2 regions of the Mucilaginibacter sp. NFX135 genome follow, and region 1 is predicted to be linked to the other one. Evidence: riboswitches for the same ligand, from Rfam matches in the RefSeq annotation. Region 1 holds a riboswitch; the other holds the start of a gene.

Evidence for each region. A riboswitch is a leader RNA that binds a small molecule or an ion and turns the genes downstream of it on or off. The one in region 1 is predicted to bind thiamine pyrophosphate.
Region 2: another riboswitch for thiamine pyrophosphate. It lies ahead of thiD (bifunctional hydroxymethylpyrimidine kinase/phosphomethylpyrimidine kinase); the one in region 1 lies ahead of thiS (sulfur carrier protein ThiS).

What each region holds. Positions count from the first base shown of each region.
Region 1 covers NZ_CP183412.1:3,684,681-3,693,873, reverse strand. The annotation lists gene moeB (molybdopterin-synthase adenylyltransferase MoeB) at 1-396, opposite strand, end outside; gene thiH (2-iminoacetate synthase ThiH) at 443-1,555, opposite strand; gene ACNURT_RS15535 (thiazole synthase) at 1,548-2,315, opposite strand; gene ACNURT_RS15530 (thiamine phosphate synthase) at 2,432-3,076, opposite strand; gene ACNURT_RS15525 (thiamine phosphate synthase) at 3,109-3,729, opposite strand; gene thiC (phosphomethylpyrimidine synthase ThiC) at 3,828-5,711, opposite strand; gene thiS (sulfur carrier protein ThiS) at 5,826-6,029, opposite strand; TPP riboswitch at 6,095-6,188, opposite strand; gene ACNURT_RS15510 (DinB family protein) at 6,313-6,834, shown strand; gene ACNURT_RS15505 (DUF4268 domain-containing protein) at 7,072-7,533, shown strand; gene ACNURT_RS15500 (glutaminase domain-containing protein) at 7,798-9,193, shown strand, end outside.
Region 2 covers NZ_CP183412.1:1,566,889-1,576,081, reverse strand. The annotation lists gene ACNURT_RS06895 (CocE/NonD family hydrolase) at 459-2,312, opposite strand; gene thiD (bifunctional hydroxymethylpyrimidine kinase/phosphomethylpyrimidine kinase) at 2,832-3,665, opposite strand; TPP riboswitch at 3,721-3,813, opposite strand; gene ACNURT_RS06885 (endo-beta-N-acetylglucosaminidase H) at 4,226-5,455, shown strand; gene ACNURT_RS06880 (glycoside hydrolase family 18) at 5,575-6,906, shown strand; gene ACNURT_RS06875 (EndoS/ChiA family endoglycosidase) at 7,291-8,604, shown strand; gene ACNURT_RS06870 (hypothetical protein) at 8,925-9,193, opposite strand, start outside.

The DNA.
Region 1 (9,193 bases):
TGTGGTGAAATTATCGGAACCATCGATGACCAGATCATACTTGCTGATGAGCATCCCCGCATTGTCTGCATTTATTCTCTCGCTATAAGCAGTTAGGTCCACGAAAGGATTTAATAACTCCAACTTTTGTTTGGCTGTTTCGGCTTTGGGTTTGCCTATATCGGTTATGGAATACAAGATCTGCCGGTGCAGGTTGCTGATATCTACTGTGTCGTCGTCAACAATGCCCACATGGCCAACCCCGGCAACCACCAGGTATTGTAAAACCGGGCAACCTAAGCCGCCCGCACCTATCATCAATACCCTGGCGGCTTTTAGTTTTTCCTGTCCGGTCAGCCCTAATTCGGGCAATATGATCTGGCGGTTATAGAGTTTCAGTTCTTCGCGTTCCAGCATTCTTTTGAGTTTTGAACCCTCTCCTTCAGGAGAGGGCAGGGTGAGGCTATGTTAAACAATTATCCCAATCCTTCCATACCGGTTCATAGCCTTGCTGCGTGATCACTTTGGCGATTTCGGCCGGACTCCGTTCATCTGAGATCTCAAACTGCTCCAATGATTCTGGCTCAACAGCGTAGCCCCCCGGATTGGTTTTTGAACCCGCGCTGATGGAGGTGATGCCAAGCTTAATGATATTGTTTCTGAAATGGGGCGATTCGCGGGTAGAGATCGATAATTCTACTTCTTCATTAAACAAACGGTAAGCACAGATCAACTGAACCAACTCGCGGTCGTTCATTTCTATCTTAGGTTCCAATCCACCGCTAAAGGGGCGTAGCCGGGGGAACGACAGGCTGTATTTGGTCTGCCAGTATCTCTTTTCAAGGTAATTTAAGTGCAAGGCGGTGAAAAAGCAGTCAGTCCGCCAGTCCTCCAAACCGATCAATACCCCCAGACCCATCTTATGGATGCCTGCCTGTCCGAGCCGGTCTGGCGTTTCCAGACGATATTTGAAATTTGATTTTTTTCCTTTGGGGTGATGTTTTTTATAATCTTCCCGGTGATAAGTTTCCTGGTAAACCAGTACGGTGTTTAAGCCGTAGGGTGTCAATTGCTTATAATCTTCCAGATCCATAGGCTGTACCTCCATAGAGATATGTGCAAAATGCGGACGGATAAGCTCAAGCACTTTTTTAAAATATTCCACATGCACTGTCACATTATCTTCGCCGGTTACTAAAAGCACATGTTCATAACCCATCTCCTTGATCACCGCCACTTCCTGCATAATTTCCATGGGCGACAGTGTTTTTCGCTTTACCTTATTGTCATAACTAAAGCCGCAATAGGTGCAAATATTGCTGCATTCGTTAGACAGGTAGAGTGGCACATACATCTGGATCACTTTACCAAAACGTTTAAGGGTAAGCTGCTGACTAAGCTGCGCCATTTGCTCCAAATAGGGGGCAGCCGCGGGCGACACCAGCGCTTTAAAATCCTCCAGCGTACGTTTGGTGGCCGACAGTGCTTTTTCTACATCCTTGCCGGTTTTGGCGTAGATGCTGGCTTTTACCTCGTTCCAGTTATAGGTTTCAAAAATATCGTTAAAGCTATACATCTAAAAAAGAGGTTAGGGGACTGCTTGCAACCGCATGTGAAACAGGGGAGGCCAGTTTAGCTTCAAAAGCCATTCGTCCGGCTTCCACAGCAATTTTAAAGGCAGCGGCCATACGCACAGGATCACCAGAAACTGCTATGGCAGTGTTCACCAATACAGCGTCGGCGCCAATTTCAAGTGCCCAGGCAGCATCAGATGGCGAACCTATTCCGGCATCAACAATAACCGGCACATTGCTTTGCGCTATAATGATCTCTAAAAAATCAATGGTTTTTAAACCTTTATTGCTGCCAATGGGTGAGCCCAGGGGCATTACAGCCGCAGTACCAGCATCTTCCAAACGTTTGCACAAAACAGGATCGGCGTGGATATAGGGCAGCACCACAAAGCCTATTTTGGCCAGTTCTTCGGTAGCTTTGAGGGTTTCGATAGGGTCGGGCATCAGGTATTTGGGATCGGGATGGATCTCCAGTTTTATCCAGTTGGTTTCCAGAGCCTCGCGGGCCAGCTGTGCCGCGAAAATAGCTTCCTTGGCATTGCGTACGCCCGAAGTATTGGGCAGCAGGTTGATATGCGGGTATTTTAAACGGATCAGCAGATCGTCCTGCTCATTGTTTTTTACATCAACGCGTTTCAGAGCCACGGTAACCAGCTCAGAACCCGAAGCTACCAACGCCTCTTCCATTAGTGGAGATGAACTGAATTTACCCGTACCTGTAAACAGTCGCGAACGGAAAGTTTTATCGGCTATTTTTAACATCTTTTGTGATTTGTATTTTTTTTGAAATGTTTAGCCTCACCCTGCCCTCTCCAAAGGAGAGGGTTTAAAAATGTGATTTAAAGTCCTCTCCTTTGGAGAGGATTTAGGTGAGGCTTTTATACTTCTTTTAAAACGTTCATATGTAACTGCTGGTAGATATATTGTGTGGTTTGTGCCGCATCAACAGCATAAGTGATTGCTCCCGAAATGGCCACACCATGGACCCCTGTTTGCATGATAGCGGCGATATCATCCGGTTCAATTCCACCAATGGCGATGATGGGGATGCTGATCCCAGCGGATCTCAGCCGTTCCAAAATTCCCCGATAACCTTCCAATCCCAAAATCGGGCTTAGCTTTTCTTTGGTTTTGGTAAACCGGTAGGGGCCAAGGCCGATATAATCGGCGCCTTCGGCAACTCTTTGCAGGATATGCTCAAAAGTGTTTGCAGTTCCGCCGATGATCATTCGATTCCCTACTATCTGTCGCGCCTGGACAATCGGCATATCCTGTAAGCCGAGGTGCAGACCGTAAGCGCCGGATTTTAGCGCGATTTCAGGATGATCATTCACGACCAGCTTCGCGCCAAACTCATGGCATAATGCCCGGGCTTCCAATGCATATTCCAGGATCATGTTTTCGGGCTGATCCTTTATCCGGAGCTGGATCCATTTACAGCCAGAACTTAGCGCTGCTTTTATGGCGGTAAGGTGCGTTCCATTTGAAGGTTGTTGGGATATATAATGAAGTTTATCAATCATATTGTTTAAGCTAAAAGCAAAAGGCATAAAGCCTAAAGCGTTGGTTGTTGATGGGTATTTGGAAGATGTTCTTGTAATTTCCTAAAATTGGTGATGGCATGCGTGGGATCGTTCCATATTGTGCCCAAAACAGCTGCCCCATCAAAACCCATGTGTTTTAGTTTATCCAGATTCGAGCATTCCACACCGCCTAAGGCGATAATCTTTGGTTGAGTATCATTTCGATCGATATGGAAACCCTCAGGTAGTTTACTTTGATAATCTGACTTAGATATACTGTTAAACACGGGGCTGAAAAAGGTATAATCAAATGGTGTTAATGCACTCAATTCGGTTATATCATGAATTGATGTGCTTAATACGTTGCCTTTCTTCTTTTGAAGGATCAGTTTATTCTGCTCAGTAGTCAACCTGTGTTTCTCGGTATAATGCAGCCTTTTGATATCAAAATCTATGGCGATGTTATGATACTGGTGTAATGCGATATACGGATGAAAAGCCGGGTCGATCTGCTTGAGCAGACCAAACAGTTGTTGTTCATCCCAATCAGGTTTTCGCAAATGAAAACGCATCAAGCCAGCTTCAAACAGCTGATTGATCAATTGTGCTTCATGAGCTATAGTATCCGGATGTGAAATAACTATCAATTGCATAAATCTTTATCCATTAGGGGCTGTCAGTCTGAGCTTGTCGAAGACTCTCGCGTAGGCTTGCCCACCATGCCCGACAGGCTCAGCATGACAGCCGACTTTTACAGATATATTTCACTTCCCCTCTCCGTAAACTCCTTTGATTTTTGCTCCATACCTTTTGCCAGCGCGGCTGTCTCATCCACACCATTTTCTTTGGCATATTCCCGTACATCCTGCGTAATTTTCATCGAGCAGAAGTTGGGGCCACACATGGAGCAGAAGTGAGCAATCTTGGCGCCATCGGCAGGCAGGGTTTCGTCATGAAACTCCCTGGCTGTATCAGGATCGAGCGAGAGGTTAAACTGATCTTCCCACCTGAACTCGAAACGGGCCTTGCTTAGCGCATTGTCCCGGTATTGCGCACCTGGATGCCCTTTAGCAAGGTCGGCCGCATGGGCCGCTATTTTATAAGTGATCACACCATCTTTCACGTCTTTTTTGTTGGGTAAACCGAGATGTTCCTTAGGCGTAACATAACACAACATAGCGGTACCAAACCAACCGATCATGGCTGCGCCGATGGCCGAGGTAATGTGATCGTAACCTGGAGCGATATCTGTAGTCAGCGGACCTAAAGTGTAAAAAGGCGCCTCGCCGCAATTTGCCAGTTGCTTATCCATATTTTCCTTGATCATGTGCATCGGAATATGGCCAGGACCTTCAATAATGGTTTGTACATCGTGCTTCCAGGCAATTTTGGTAAGTTCGCCCAGGGTTTCCAGTTCGCCGAACTGCGCGGCGTCATTGGCATCAGCAATACAGCCCGGTCGTAAGCCATCACCTAAAGAGAAGGCCACATCATAGGCTTTCATGATCTCGCAGATCTCTTCAAAATGGGTGTACAGGAAATTCTCTTTGTGATGCGCCAAACACCATTTGGCCATAATAGAACCACCCCGCGAAACAATGCCGGTGATGCGTTTGGCGGTGAGTGGCACGTAGCGCAACAGTACGCCTGCATGAATGGTAAAGTAGTCTACGCCTTGTTCTGCCTGTTCTATCAGGGTATCCCGGAATAGTTCCCAGGTCAGATCTTCCGCTTTTCCGTTCACTTTTTCCAATGCCTGGTAAATTGGTACTGTACCAATGGGCACGGGCGAATTACGGATGATCCACTCGCGCGTTTCATGGATGTTTTTCCCGGTAGATAGATCCATAATAGTATCTGCACCCCAGCGGCAAGCCCATACTGCTTTTTCTACTTCTTCTTCGATGCTGGAAGTAACGGCCGAGTTGCCGATGTTGGCATTGATCTTCACCAAAAAGTTGCGACCAATGATCATCGGCTCAATTTCCGGGTGATTAATATTGGAAGGGATCACAGCGCGACCAGCAGCAACTTCTGAGCGCACAAATTCGGGTGTTATATATCCTTTTGGGGTATTTGCCCCAAAGCTATGACCCTGATGCTGATGACTCATTACCTCATATTGCCCGTTCAATTGTTCCTTTAGCAGATCAATACGCTGGTTTTCGCGAATGGCGATATACTCCATTTCGGGGGTGATAATACCTTTTCTGGCATAGTGCATTTGCGATACGTTCATGCCGGGTTTTGCGCGTAAAGGTTTGCTTACGTGCGCAAAACGCAGTTCATCCAGGCTGTTGTCATTTAAACGCTGTTGCCCGTATTGAGAGGATATGCCTTCCAGTTGTTCTACATCAGCCCGGTTCATGATCCATTGCTCACGCAAACGGGGGAGACCTTTTTTCACATCGATGGTCGCGTTAATATCGGTATACGGACCGCTGGTATCATAGACGGTAACCGGGGCGTTGGGCTCTGTTTCGCCAAAACGGCCATGCAGTTTGGTATCGCTTAGGCTGATCTCGCGCATGGCTACCTGGATATCATGCAGCTGTCCTTTTACAAAAACCTTTCTGGAGGCCGGAAAGGGCTCGGTAGTTAATACCTTACCGGTTGGAATTTTTTCTTGCTTCATCCGTGAATAATTATTGAATTATTGATTTAGTGAATTAGTGATTTTTATCGCTGGGAGTATTCAATGATCGTTTCATCTGCACACCCGCACATCTGCATATTTGCACATCTGCTTTTACCCTCCCTGTGTTGCTTTGATGATGACGATTTGATCCTGGGGACCGATCTGATAATCGGCCCAGTTGGCACGTGGAATAATGGCCTGATTGATGGCTACGGCAATACCATTTGGCATCGCATCAAATACAATAGCGAGCATTTGCTGCACATTGCACACATCGGTAACCTGGTAACTTTGTTGATTTACGGTGATTTCCATTCTGTTTCTAAAATTTCAACTTTAGGAATGGCCCCGTTTCATGGAGGAAAGAAAAAATAACCCACAGGATTATCGTCACTTTTCCCTTCGGCAGTACTAACTGCATCAGGTTCAAAGGGTATTATCTCAGTCCATTGAAGGACACCCCTAAAGTTGCGGTAAACTTATAAAAAAATAGATAATTCAAAGAGATATTTATTTTAAAAATTCCTTTTGTCTGCTGACATAAGGTTGTCATTACCCCATGGTTTCTTTGTAATACAAAATCAAAACAAAAGAAACCATGGAAACAAATGCAATTCAACCGGAAGTAAGTTCAGCTACCCAGTTTATTTCACCAGAAACTTTTTTAAATAACTGGCAAGGGCACCGCAGTCTGACCAGGAAGGTTATCGAGGCTTTTCCTGAAGATAAATTATTTGGTTATTCAGTAGGAGGGATGCGCTCATTCGGTGTAATGGCAGTTGAAATTATGGACCTGTCGCAATATGGTGTTGAAGGTTTAGTTACCGGAACATGGAGATCCGCTGAAACGCTTAATCATGCCACAGAAAATGTAGCCGTAGAAACTAAAGCCTCGATCCTACAACGCTGGGATCAGATCACCCTGGAATTGAACGAATACTGGCCGCAAATTTCACCGGAGCGTTTCCAGGAAGTGGAAGCAGCTTTTGGCGCTTATGAAAATAAAAACATCAATACCATGCAGTATGTTGTAGACAACGAGATTCATCATAGGGCTCAGGGATATGTTTTTCTGCGTAGCCTGGGTATTGAACCACCCGCATTTTGGGACAGGTTTTAAATCTATCCCTCTAAATCAAAAAAACAACCTCAAACAGGTTGCTTTTTTGATTTATTTTAGCATATAAGCCTATTTCTTAGCCAAGGTAAATTTCCTTTATAGCATGAACCATCACCCCGATATTATTAAAATCATAATCTTTATTCTTACCCGGTTGTATCACTATATCCGACCTGTTCTTTAACGCTGCAGCCAATTTTTTGTTAATTTTACCGCTTTAGTAAAATCAATAATACATTGTATTCAAAAGACGAGGCATCGCAGATAAGACAGGCTTTTTGGACCGCCTTTGGGCAATATATAGCACCGCAGCTATCGGCGGACGGTTTACGGATTAACTGGATCAATTATAAAACGGGCATTAAACACCTGAACTTTAAAATGCAAACCGATAACCGCCATGCTTATATCGCTATCGAAATATCACATCCCGATGCCGGCATGCAGGAACTGATGTTTGAGCAGTTCAAGGAGTTGAAAACAGTACTGGATAGCAGCCTTAACGAAGAGTGGGAATGGGAACTCCATACCCGCGACGAAAGTAATAAGCTGATAAGCCGAATCATCAAAACGCTGCCATCTGCAAGTATCTTTAACCGTAACGACTGGCCAGCCCTGATATCCTTTTTTAAACCCCGTATCATAGCCCTTGATGAGTTCTGGAGTGTAGCGCAGTATAGTTTTGAAGTATTTAAGTGAGATTGGATGTGCAAATAAGGTCAGATGTGCAAATGTGCAGATTTCAGATGTGCAGATTAGGAGATCAAATCATCAATCAATTACTTTCATTTGCACATTTGCACATCCGCACATCCGCACATCCGCACATCCGCACATCTTCTACATATCGTCTCAATTAGTCGTCAATTTAACGCTTTTTGTGGCGTTGTATCTGTTTTAAGTCGGAAAATGCAAATATTTACGGCGCTATAATTCTATATTGTATAAACCATTTATAAAAACATGAAAAGGTTCCCATTATTTGCTTGCCTTATGTTAGCAGGCTTTTTGGCCAGGGCACAGGCCACCAAAGCGCCGGCTTATCCGCTTATTACACACAATCCTTATTTCAGTATCTGGTCGTTCACTGATAATTTGAATGAATCTACAACCCACCACTGGACCGGCAAAGACCAATCACTTCTGGGTCTCATTAAAGTCGACGGTACCGTTTACCGTTTTATGGGTAAAGAATCGCTGGAATACAAAACGGTATTGGCCGCGGCTGATGAAAAGCCCTATACTTGTAAATACACAGAGACGGAACCTTCCAAAGACTGGGCATCTGCCAATTTTAACGATAGCAGTTGGAAAACAGGGACAGCCCCCCTCAGCAATGATAAACAGGCGGCCAAAACCTTATGGACAGGTCGGGATATATGGGTGCGTAGGACTTTTACACTGAATGACCTTAACTTTAATAAACTTTGGCTAAGGTTACACCATGACGATGAAGCAGAGGTTTATATTAACGGGAAAAAAGTGAGCGAGCAGGGTGGCGCCAACGGTGATCTGCAATATTTTACATTGAGTGATGCCGCTGTAAACTCTCTGAAAAAAGGTGAGAATGTGCTGGCATTGCATTGTACCAACACCGGCGGAGGCGCCTGGCTGGATGCAGGTTTGGCCGATGAACTAAAACCAAAAGGGCATGCCGCTCTTGAACTGGCAAAACAAACCAGCGTAATCTTGAATGCTACCCAAACCATTTATAACTTTAAATGCGGCAAAGCCGACCTGCAATTAACTTTCACTTCGCCATTATTGATGAGTGACCTGAATCTTTTATCACGTCCGGTATCCTACATCAGCTATAAAGTAAAATCAAACGATGGTGCATCACATGATGTAAAGATTTACTTGGGTGCATCGGCAGATATAGCGCGTAATACACCACAGCAACCGGTAACCACACAGCAATACTCATCAAGTACGTTATCTATTTTAAAAGCGGGCACTATAGAACAGCCTATACTGCAAAAGAAAGGTGATGACCTGCGTATCGATTGGGGATACATGTATGTAGCGGCACCAAAATCAGCCAACGCACAGCAATACGTGAGCACAAGTAAGCAATCTGTCGATTCATTTTTTAGCGGCGACAGCAAATCAACCGCAAAGGAGGGAAGCAACCTGGTTTTAAATACCGTGATACCTTTTGGTAAAGTGGGTAAAACAGCTGTGAGTAAATTCATAGAGTTGGGTTATGATGATATCACCCCCGTACAATATTTCCATACCAATTTAAAGCCATGGTGGCAAAACGCCCAAACCAAAACTATAGAGCAAGTATTGGCAAAAGCGGCCGCGGAGTATCCTGCAGTACTGCAAAAATGCGCCACATTTAATACCTCCATGT
Region 2 (9,193 bases), 2.1 Mb from region 1:
AAGATTGTTGTTTCGCTAAAGCCAGGAACTGTTTCCATTATCCGTCCCATAAATGGGACGGCAATGAATAGAGGACATATTAATTTATCTTTCATTGCCGTTGGTTTTAATCAACGGATTTTAAATGATCAGCCATTGGCTTTAGCCTAAAAAACAATCAATTCGTTATTTTTAGTATTTCGAACACTTATTAGTATACAACCTGAGTGCAGTACCTACGGCACTGAATTGGATTGCCTTTTTTCTACAAAGCTTTAACCCCTTTGGGGTTTGCAAAATTCCTTAACTTAATGACATTGACCTATGGGGTTTACAAACATCCTCAACTTAAGGACGTAATCCCTTCCTATGGAAGGAATCGCACTATTCCTTGCTTTTATTTCCTCACTATACCAGGTGCCGAATGATAGAACATTTCGATGTTCAACATTCAGCATCCGGTGTTCAACATTCAAACCCTATTCTATTACCCTTACCTTTAAAAAACTGCTGCCGGTATAAACCCTGTTGGTCGCTTTTTTAAAGTCGGTATCTTTTGCTTTCATAATATCCTGAAATTGTTGGGTGTTCCTGTCGGTAAGCGGGAACCAGGTGCTTTGTACCTGCACCATTAAACGGTGACCTTTTTTAAACGTATGCAGTATATCCTGTAGTTCAAAGTTCACGGGGCTAACCTGTCCGGGTACAAATGGCTCAGGTTTATCAAAGCCATTGCGGAACTTGCCTCGCATAGCCTCGCTCCGTACCATTTGCTGATAGCCAGATAAGTAAACCTCTTTACCTGTCCACTTATTGTTTTTGGCCGAATCGGGATATACATCAATAACCTTAACCACCCAATCGGCATCGGTACCTGTAGTTGACACCTTTAAATTGGCCCATATATTACCGGCAATGGTGATGTCTTTATCCAGCACATCGGTTTGATAAGTCAGTACATCCGGTCTCCGCGCGGCAAAACGCTGATCGCCGGTCATATATTCCCGTTTCATATCCATGGTAATATCATTGGTAAAAGGCACCGGTTTGTTAGGGTCGGATACAAACTCGTCAAAACCGCCTTCCGGTACTGAATCGAAGGACAGTTTACCTCCCGGCAGCAGATATAAGTTCTTTTCGGCAGCCTCTTTTGCCGGCCAGGTGTTGTAGTTTTTCCATTGATTGGTGCCGGTTTCAAATACAGATACCGGCGCGAGGTTCAGGTCGGTCCCTTTGAGGTAATGACTAAAAAAGGCGAACTCTATCTTTTCTCGATAAAAAGGACCGGTCGGCGCGCCAAAGTCAACATCGCCTAAATGGTCGCCATCACCCCGGGACCAGCCGCCATGCACCCAGGGGCCCATAGCAAAGTAAACCGGTGTTTTAGGATTTTCCTTTACCAGCGTTTTATAGGTATTGATGGCGCCGTACAGATCCTCGGCATCGTACCAGCCACCGGTAACCAGTACAGCGGTTTTAATATTGTGCAGGTGGGTCAATACGTTGCGGTCTTTCCAGTGCTGGTCATAGTTGGGATGATCCAGCATCTCGTTCCACAGGCGGATGGTATCTTTATAAAATTTATCGTTGGTGTTTTTTACCGAACCCATTTTCAGGAAAAAATCATAGCCGTCCTCAGTTCCCACATTAAGCCCGGGAGCCCTGCGCTGGGTGGGTTTATCATCCTGGCGGTTGGTAAAAAATGAATAGAAACCAAAATTGGCCACCAGCATAAAGGCGCCGTTATGAAAAGCGTCATCGCGGTACAGATCGGCAATAGGGGCCTGCGGCGATGCAGCTACCAGGGCCGGGTGACGGCTCAGCAATGCAGTAGTGGTGTAAAAACCGGGATATGATATTCCCCACACGCCTACTTTACCATTATTGTTGGGTATTTTTTTAAGCAGCCAGTTAATGGTATCATATGTATCGGTGCCTTCATCAACATCATTCTTGGTCTTGTGCACTTCTTTTTCAGGGGTCATTTCCTCATAAATACCTTCGCTCATCCAACGACCACGAACATCCTGGTAAACAAAAATAAATCCATCATGCGCAAATACCGACGATGGGCCCAGGCTGCCTTTATACAAGTCAGTTCCATAGGGCGCAACGCTGTATGGCGTGCGATCCATCATGATGGGATATTTTTTGGATTGGTCTTTGGGTACGTATACCGAAGTAAACAGCTTTTTACCATCGCGCATAGGTATCTGGTATTCGTATTTTTGATAATTGGCCTTAATGTATTCAGCATCAGGCGGTGAGGTTTGCGCGTAAACGCTGATAGCTGTTACGACCAGCCACAAACAGATAAATAAAGTTTTTTTCATTTAGTTAGTTAATCAAGCCCTAAATGTACCTGAATAAAATAAAAGAGGCAACTGGTGTGTTAAGTCGTAAGTTTTGAGTAGGGAGTTTTGAGTTTAAAAGAATTACAGCGAACCCTATAAACCAAAAAACCCTTAGCATAGCTAAGGACCTGGGGGAATAATACTGAGAGGTTTAACAGATTCCTCTATCGCGATTTTACGCGATATGGCAAGCGTAAAATCCATTGAGGTTTTGAGGTTTAAATGGGGCTTTATTTGCCTTTTTCTACAGGTGATAGCCAGGGTTACGCAAATGATAAGAATCGAACGCGCGGTATCGACTACCCCGACATCGCTGCGCTTGTCACCCCTCTCTCCGCTGCGCGCATAGAGAGGGTTGCTTTCTTTTTTTCTTTACCCTCTTTACGGCAAAGCCACAGAGAGGGTGGTCCAGCGAAGGGTAGACTGGGTGAGTAGACTATGCACTATGTTATTATTCTTCAATGCCCGATTTATAACTTTTCATAGCTATTAACTTTCCTACGGGTTTATGAAGAGTTTTTGCGGATTAAAGAAATGATTTAAAGGGCCATTTCCTTTGCCCGTTCGCGCATCCTTTCCAGCAAGTATGGCCTGGTGTACGTACTCCTGCGCCAGTACTACTGCATCGGCTAATGATTTCTTCTGGGCTATGTAACAGGCCATAGCCGATGACAGGGCACATCCGGTGCCCCGGGTATTTTGGGTGTCTATTTTTTCAAAGCTGTATTCTTGCACTTTACCGTCGTTTGTAAAATATAAGGAGGTTAATTGCGTAGCATCCAGGTGACCGCCTTTTAATAATACTGAGCGTGCTCCCATCCCCATGAGTTTTTTACCGGCAATCCGCATATCATCAAGGGTATGTACAGGCATCCCGGTTAAAACAGTGGTTTCATCCAGGTTGGGGGTAATAACCGCGGCCAGCGGAAACATTTTTTTAACGATTGCCTCCACTGTACTATCCTCCAGAAGTTGATGACCGCTGGTTGATACCATCACCGGATCAAATACCACCGGAACCTCCGGGTACTGCAGCAGGGTATTTACAATGGCTTCAAGCACATCAGTTGTATGTATCATACCTATTTTAATGGCATCCGGAAAAATATCATCCAATATAGCCTGTAGTTGCGCTCCTACCACTTCGACCGGGATCGCGTGAATGGACCTCACCCCACAAGTATTTTGCACCGGGAGCGCGGTGAGCACCGAAGTGGCGTAGCATCCCAGCGCCGAGATGGTTTTAATATCGCCTTGTATACCGGCCCCACCGCTGCCATCGAAGCCCGCAATCGTCAAAACGGATGGATAGCTAAAGGTTTTTTTATTCATGGTTTACAATTTCATAAAAACATGGCTTCGGGGCGCAGGACTGAGCGCTACAGACAGGTATGTCCCGACTTTTCCCTACGCCGGTATCAGCCGGGTCAGGTTCAAAGGGTTTATCTCAATTCTGTACAGAATACCCCTAAAGCCATGGCAAATGTAGCTTTTTCTTGTTCATTTATGTGGATATATCATTACCAGGTATATTATAGAAAATATATCAAAATAAAAATATTAACTTGTAGAATAAAAATTTTAAATCCTTGTAGGCAATCCCTGATTATTACTTGTCTATATCACTGTAAACCAATTAAATCACCGCGCATATAAAACCTATAATATATGCACATACATTATTAAAACTTGTAAATTATATAATATTTACAGGTTATATAACTATGCATACTATGCTACTAAATCGTTTAATACTTACCCCTCCCCTATTAATTTATGCTCATTAATCTTTTTGCCGATACCTATAAAAAAACATCAGATGCCTATGGATAAAACACTGCCTTTGAGCTTACAACCTATCAAAAATTTATAAACCAATTTAAAAACCGACAATGAGAAAAACGTCCAATTCAATTACCAAAGCATCTATTGCTTTATTAGGCTTTTCGCTGCTGTTTACAGCAGCCTGTAAAAAAGATCTGTCACCCACACCCCAAGCCAATAACGCTTCATCAAAATTAAGTACCAGCGCCATTGGCGTTAGCGGCCCCAAAGGCGTTTGTTATGTGGAAGTGAATAATAACGATATCCTTAACGTTGGTAATTATAAGCTTTCAACCGGGGAGCAGCTTTTTGATATCGGCATTATATTCGCGGCTAATATCAATTACAATACCACTACCCAAAAAGCCGAACTGTTTTTTAATCCGCAGGTAACCACTGTATTAAATAACGCGGCCACCAAGATCCAGCCATTACAGGCCAAAGGGATCAAGGTGCTACTCTCTATACTGGGTAATCATCAGGGTGCGGGTATAACTAATTTTCCGAGCCAGCAGGCCGCCCAGGATTTTGCGCAGTTATTGGCCAATGCCGTAACCACTTATGGACTTGACGGCATTGACTTTGACGATGAATATGCTGATTATGGCACCAACGGAACCGGTCAGCCAAATTCAAGCTCATTTGTGTATCTGGTAACCGCCTTGCGCCAGCTGATGCCTACCAAGATCATTTCCTTTTATTTTTATGGCCCGGCAGCTTCCCGCTTGAGCTTTAACGGGGTAACCGTAGGCTCAAAAGTTGATTATAGCTGGAATGCCATTTACGGCAGCTATTCTGTACCAAATGTACCTGGATTAGCAGCCAGCAACCTTGGGCCTGCTGCTATCGATATCCAAAGTACCAGCGCATCAACCGCCGCGTCCTTAGCTACACAGACCGTTAATAACAGTTATGGCATCTATCTGTATTACAATTTACCAAATACCGATGTACACACTTACCTGAGCAGTGTTTCCAACGCCTTATATGGTAAAGCAACGGTTTACGGCAGCGGTACTACGCCAGCTACGGGTGTTACTTTTTACCAGGATATCAATTATACCGGCACTGCTACCAGCACCATAGCCAAAGGTAACTACACCTTATCGCAGTTGCAGGCCCTGGGTTTTGTGAACGACTGGGCATCGTCGGTAAAAATTCCTACGGGATGGACGGTGACTATGTACAGCAACGATAATTTTGCCGGTACTTCCTGGACGCTAACCTCCAACACCACCAATTTCACCACCCTTTCGCCCAACGCGAACGATGTGGTAAGTTCTGTTAAAATTCAATAATTAAAAAGGAATCAAGAGTTAAGAGTCAAGAATCAAGAGTAAAAAAATGATCATCGATCAATTGCGCTCCCTTCCTGATTCTTGACTCTTAATTCTTGACTCTATAAAAAAAACCTATTATGAAAAAAAATACTTTTTTAATGAGCGTAGGATTGCCTATACTCTGCCTGTTTACCCTTGCCGCTACGCAATCCTGCAAAAAGGATAATGGAAACGCCGCTGAAAAATTACAAGCGGAAGGTGCATCTAAAAACGGATTAACCACCCTGTCGACAACTTCCAATGCCGACCTGATCGCTTACAAAAACAGCGTACATAAAATATTTGTAGGCTTTTTGGTTGGCGATGGCGCCGATCCTGCTGCCAGTTTCAACCCGGCCAATGCACCGGACAGTACCGATTTCCTGGAGTTTTTTGCCGGCAATGATGCCACAAGGTCACACTGGCGTGCAGCCCAGGCCAAGGGAACCCGGATCGTGGTATGTCATTTTTTGGGTGATGCCTATTTTGATGGTTCATCCAAGGATCCGGCTACACCAACTTCAACCGCTACCGTTGCCACTTCAACAAGCACTTATGACCATTGGTCGCAGGCGATGTATAACCAGCATATTGTAGCCGATTCTTTGGATGGTATAGATCTGGATATTGAATCAGGTACCATCGACAATAAAAATGTAACCAGCAGCAGTTATCCCAATTTATTAAAATCGGTAGCCAAATGGTTCGGACCGAACTCTACGTCGGCAGTTACACTAAGTATGGGCAAAAAACCCGTGTTTTTTTATGATACCGACGGCTCCCTGGATAATAATAGTTTAACCGGCACCAAAAGCAATTATGACTATATATTATTCCAGTCCTATACTACCGGAAGCCATTTCTGGAGCAGCAGTTCCTTCCCACTATCCTCTGTAGCTTCTACTTATGGATCGGATAAAACTATTTTACTGGTTAACGGCGATAGCTTTAAACATGCTGATGGTACTGAAGACCAATCAGGCGGCGATGCTAAAGCAACATCAGATATGTACAGTTATGCCACTAATTGGGCCAAAACCAACAAGGTTGCCGGTGTTGGAGCATATCGTATGAGTCGCGATTATAACCACACTCCTCCGTTCATCGTTTCAAGGAACGCTATCCAACTGATGAATGGTACCGGCGGTGGAGGTACTACAACCGGTGTCACTTTTTATCAGAATACCAACTACGGCGGTACAGCTACCAGTCTTATCCCTAAAGGCACTTATACCCTGACACAATTACAGGCCAAAGGCTTTGTAGATAACTGGGCATCGTCGGTAAAAGTACCATCGGGCTGGACGGTGATCATGTATACCAACGATAATTTTGGCGGTACCTCATGGACACGCACGGCCAACACGCCCGATTTTACCACCTTATCGCCAAATGCCAATGATAAAATAACCTCTGTTAAAATTCAGTAAATAGTAAAACCCATACCCGGTTTCTTATGCCGGGTATGATCAGTTAATCTGCTTCAAAACCCTCTTTTGGGAGTAATAGCCCATGAAAAGGCAGCGTTGAAACCTACAAGGTTAAAAACAAGCCGCAGAGCCGACTCACCCGGTCTACGCTGCGCTGGACCACCCTCTCTACGGCTTTGCCGCAAAGAGGGTAAACCCCTCTATGCGCGCAGCGGAGAGAGGGGTGACGAGCGCAGCGATGTCGGGGTGAGTCTATAGGTGCCAAATTTTCGCCTTATGTCTTTTCATGGGTTATTACTCTTTTGGGAGGGTTCCTGGGTAACCTATTGCCATTTTTTTAAAAAACCAAATCCATAAATTATAAACCATTAAAAAGCCCTCATTATGAAAAAAAACATCTTCTCTTTTAAAGCCGGCATCTTGTTGATCGGTCTTTCAGCTTTATTCGCTATGCAAGCCTGTAAAAAGGATAACGGAAGCGCGGCTTCAAAACTACAAACAGCAGGCGCGTCTAAAAACAGCCTGACCACCCTGTCGGCAGCTTCAGACAGCGCTTTGGTTGCCTACAAAAAAACAAAGCACGAAATTACCGCGGGCTTTTACAGGTCATATGGCTCGCCAACCGGCGGCGGTACCGATATTTCGGGAATGGCCAATTTACCTGATAGTCTGGACATTGCCATTGCTTTCGGATTTAGCAATGGTTCGTCTGCCACCGAAAAAACACAAATGAAAAATACTGTTATACCAGCATTACATACCAAAGGCACCAGGGTGATACTTACCGGCAATCTGGATATTCCTTCGGGTGTACCGCACACCACAGCGGGATACCAGACAACCGCTAAACTGATCATGGATAGCCTGGTTAATAAATATGGTTTTGACGGATTTGACATTGATGTGGAAAGCAATCCTTCGGGCACTACACTCACCGATATGACCGGGGTTTATACCGCGCTTTCGGCTTATCTGGGCCCAAAATCCGGAACCGGCAAACTGCTTACTTTTGATACCAACCAAACCGGCACCAATAGTCTTTTCAGAAATGTTTATACGATGATAGATTATGTGTGGCTGCAGGCTTATGGCAGAGGAACGTCCGGATTTCAGAGTACATGGAACACGTTCTCCGCCTACATTACTTCGGATAAATTTGTACCCGGGTTTTCTTTTTATGAAGAAAACGGTTATCCAAGCAATTACTGGGATGATGTTACTTACCCGGAAAACGGAACCGGTCGTACTTATGATTATGCCGGGTGGGAGCCAACAACAGGCAAAAAAGGCGGCGTATTTGGCTATGCTATTGACCGCGACGCGCCGCTTACTTCTATGCATGACAATACCAACCGCATTCCGGATTACAAGGTAACTAAGGATCTGATCAAGATCATGAACCCAACCGGCGGTGGTGGCGGCACTGCAACAGGCGTAGTTTTTTATCAAAACTCCAGCTATGGCGGCACAGCCGCTCAAAAAATAGCCAAGGGCAATTACACCTTAGCGCAATTACAAGCCAAAGGCTTTGTGAACGACTGGGCATCTTCGGCACAAATCCCTTCCGGCTGGACGGTGATCATGTATTCCAACGATAACTTTAGCGGTACATCCTGGACGTTGACAGCCAATAACAGTTGGTTTGGCGCGCTGTCGCCAAGTGCCAATGATGTGGTGTCGTCGGTTAAAATTCAATAACCCCCTCTAAATCTCCCCCATAAGGGGGAGACTTCAAAAAAAATGCTTTAAAGCCCTCTCCTTTGGAGAGGGTTGGGTGAGGCTCTTGCTTCGTACCTCGCACTGACGCGTTTTGTGTGATTTATCCCAAAAAGCCTCCCGATAATATCTGGAGGCTTTTTCTATTTAAGTAAGTATTCTTAATGTCACCGCAGGGTCTCTCAGAGAGAACACTGCGTTTTGAATTGCAGCAAGACTAACCTCAGGGTCCCTTGCAGGTTTAAGTTAACCCACAAATTCACTAACTTAAACTTGCAGGAGACCTTGAGGGGACATTAAATCTATTTCCACCTCCACTCCAGTTGCTTATTGATTACGATATTCGGGTTATTAAAGATCGCGATAAGATCAGTAATAAAAGATGGGCTATTAATAGCAGCTTTAGATAAAATTATTGATGATCCGGACCGGGTTTTTATAAAATAGTGAGAGGATATTTCATTAATCTCTACAACTTCATTAGTACTAAATTTACTTTCACTAGTTGCATCTTTGGTTTCGATAAAGTCTGGTTGAAAGTTAATTTCACACGCTACACCAACCTTATATT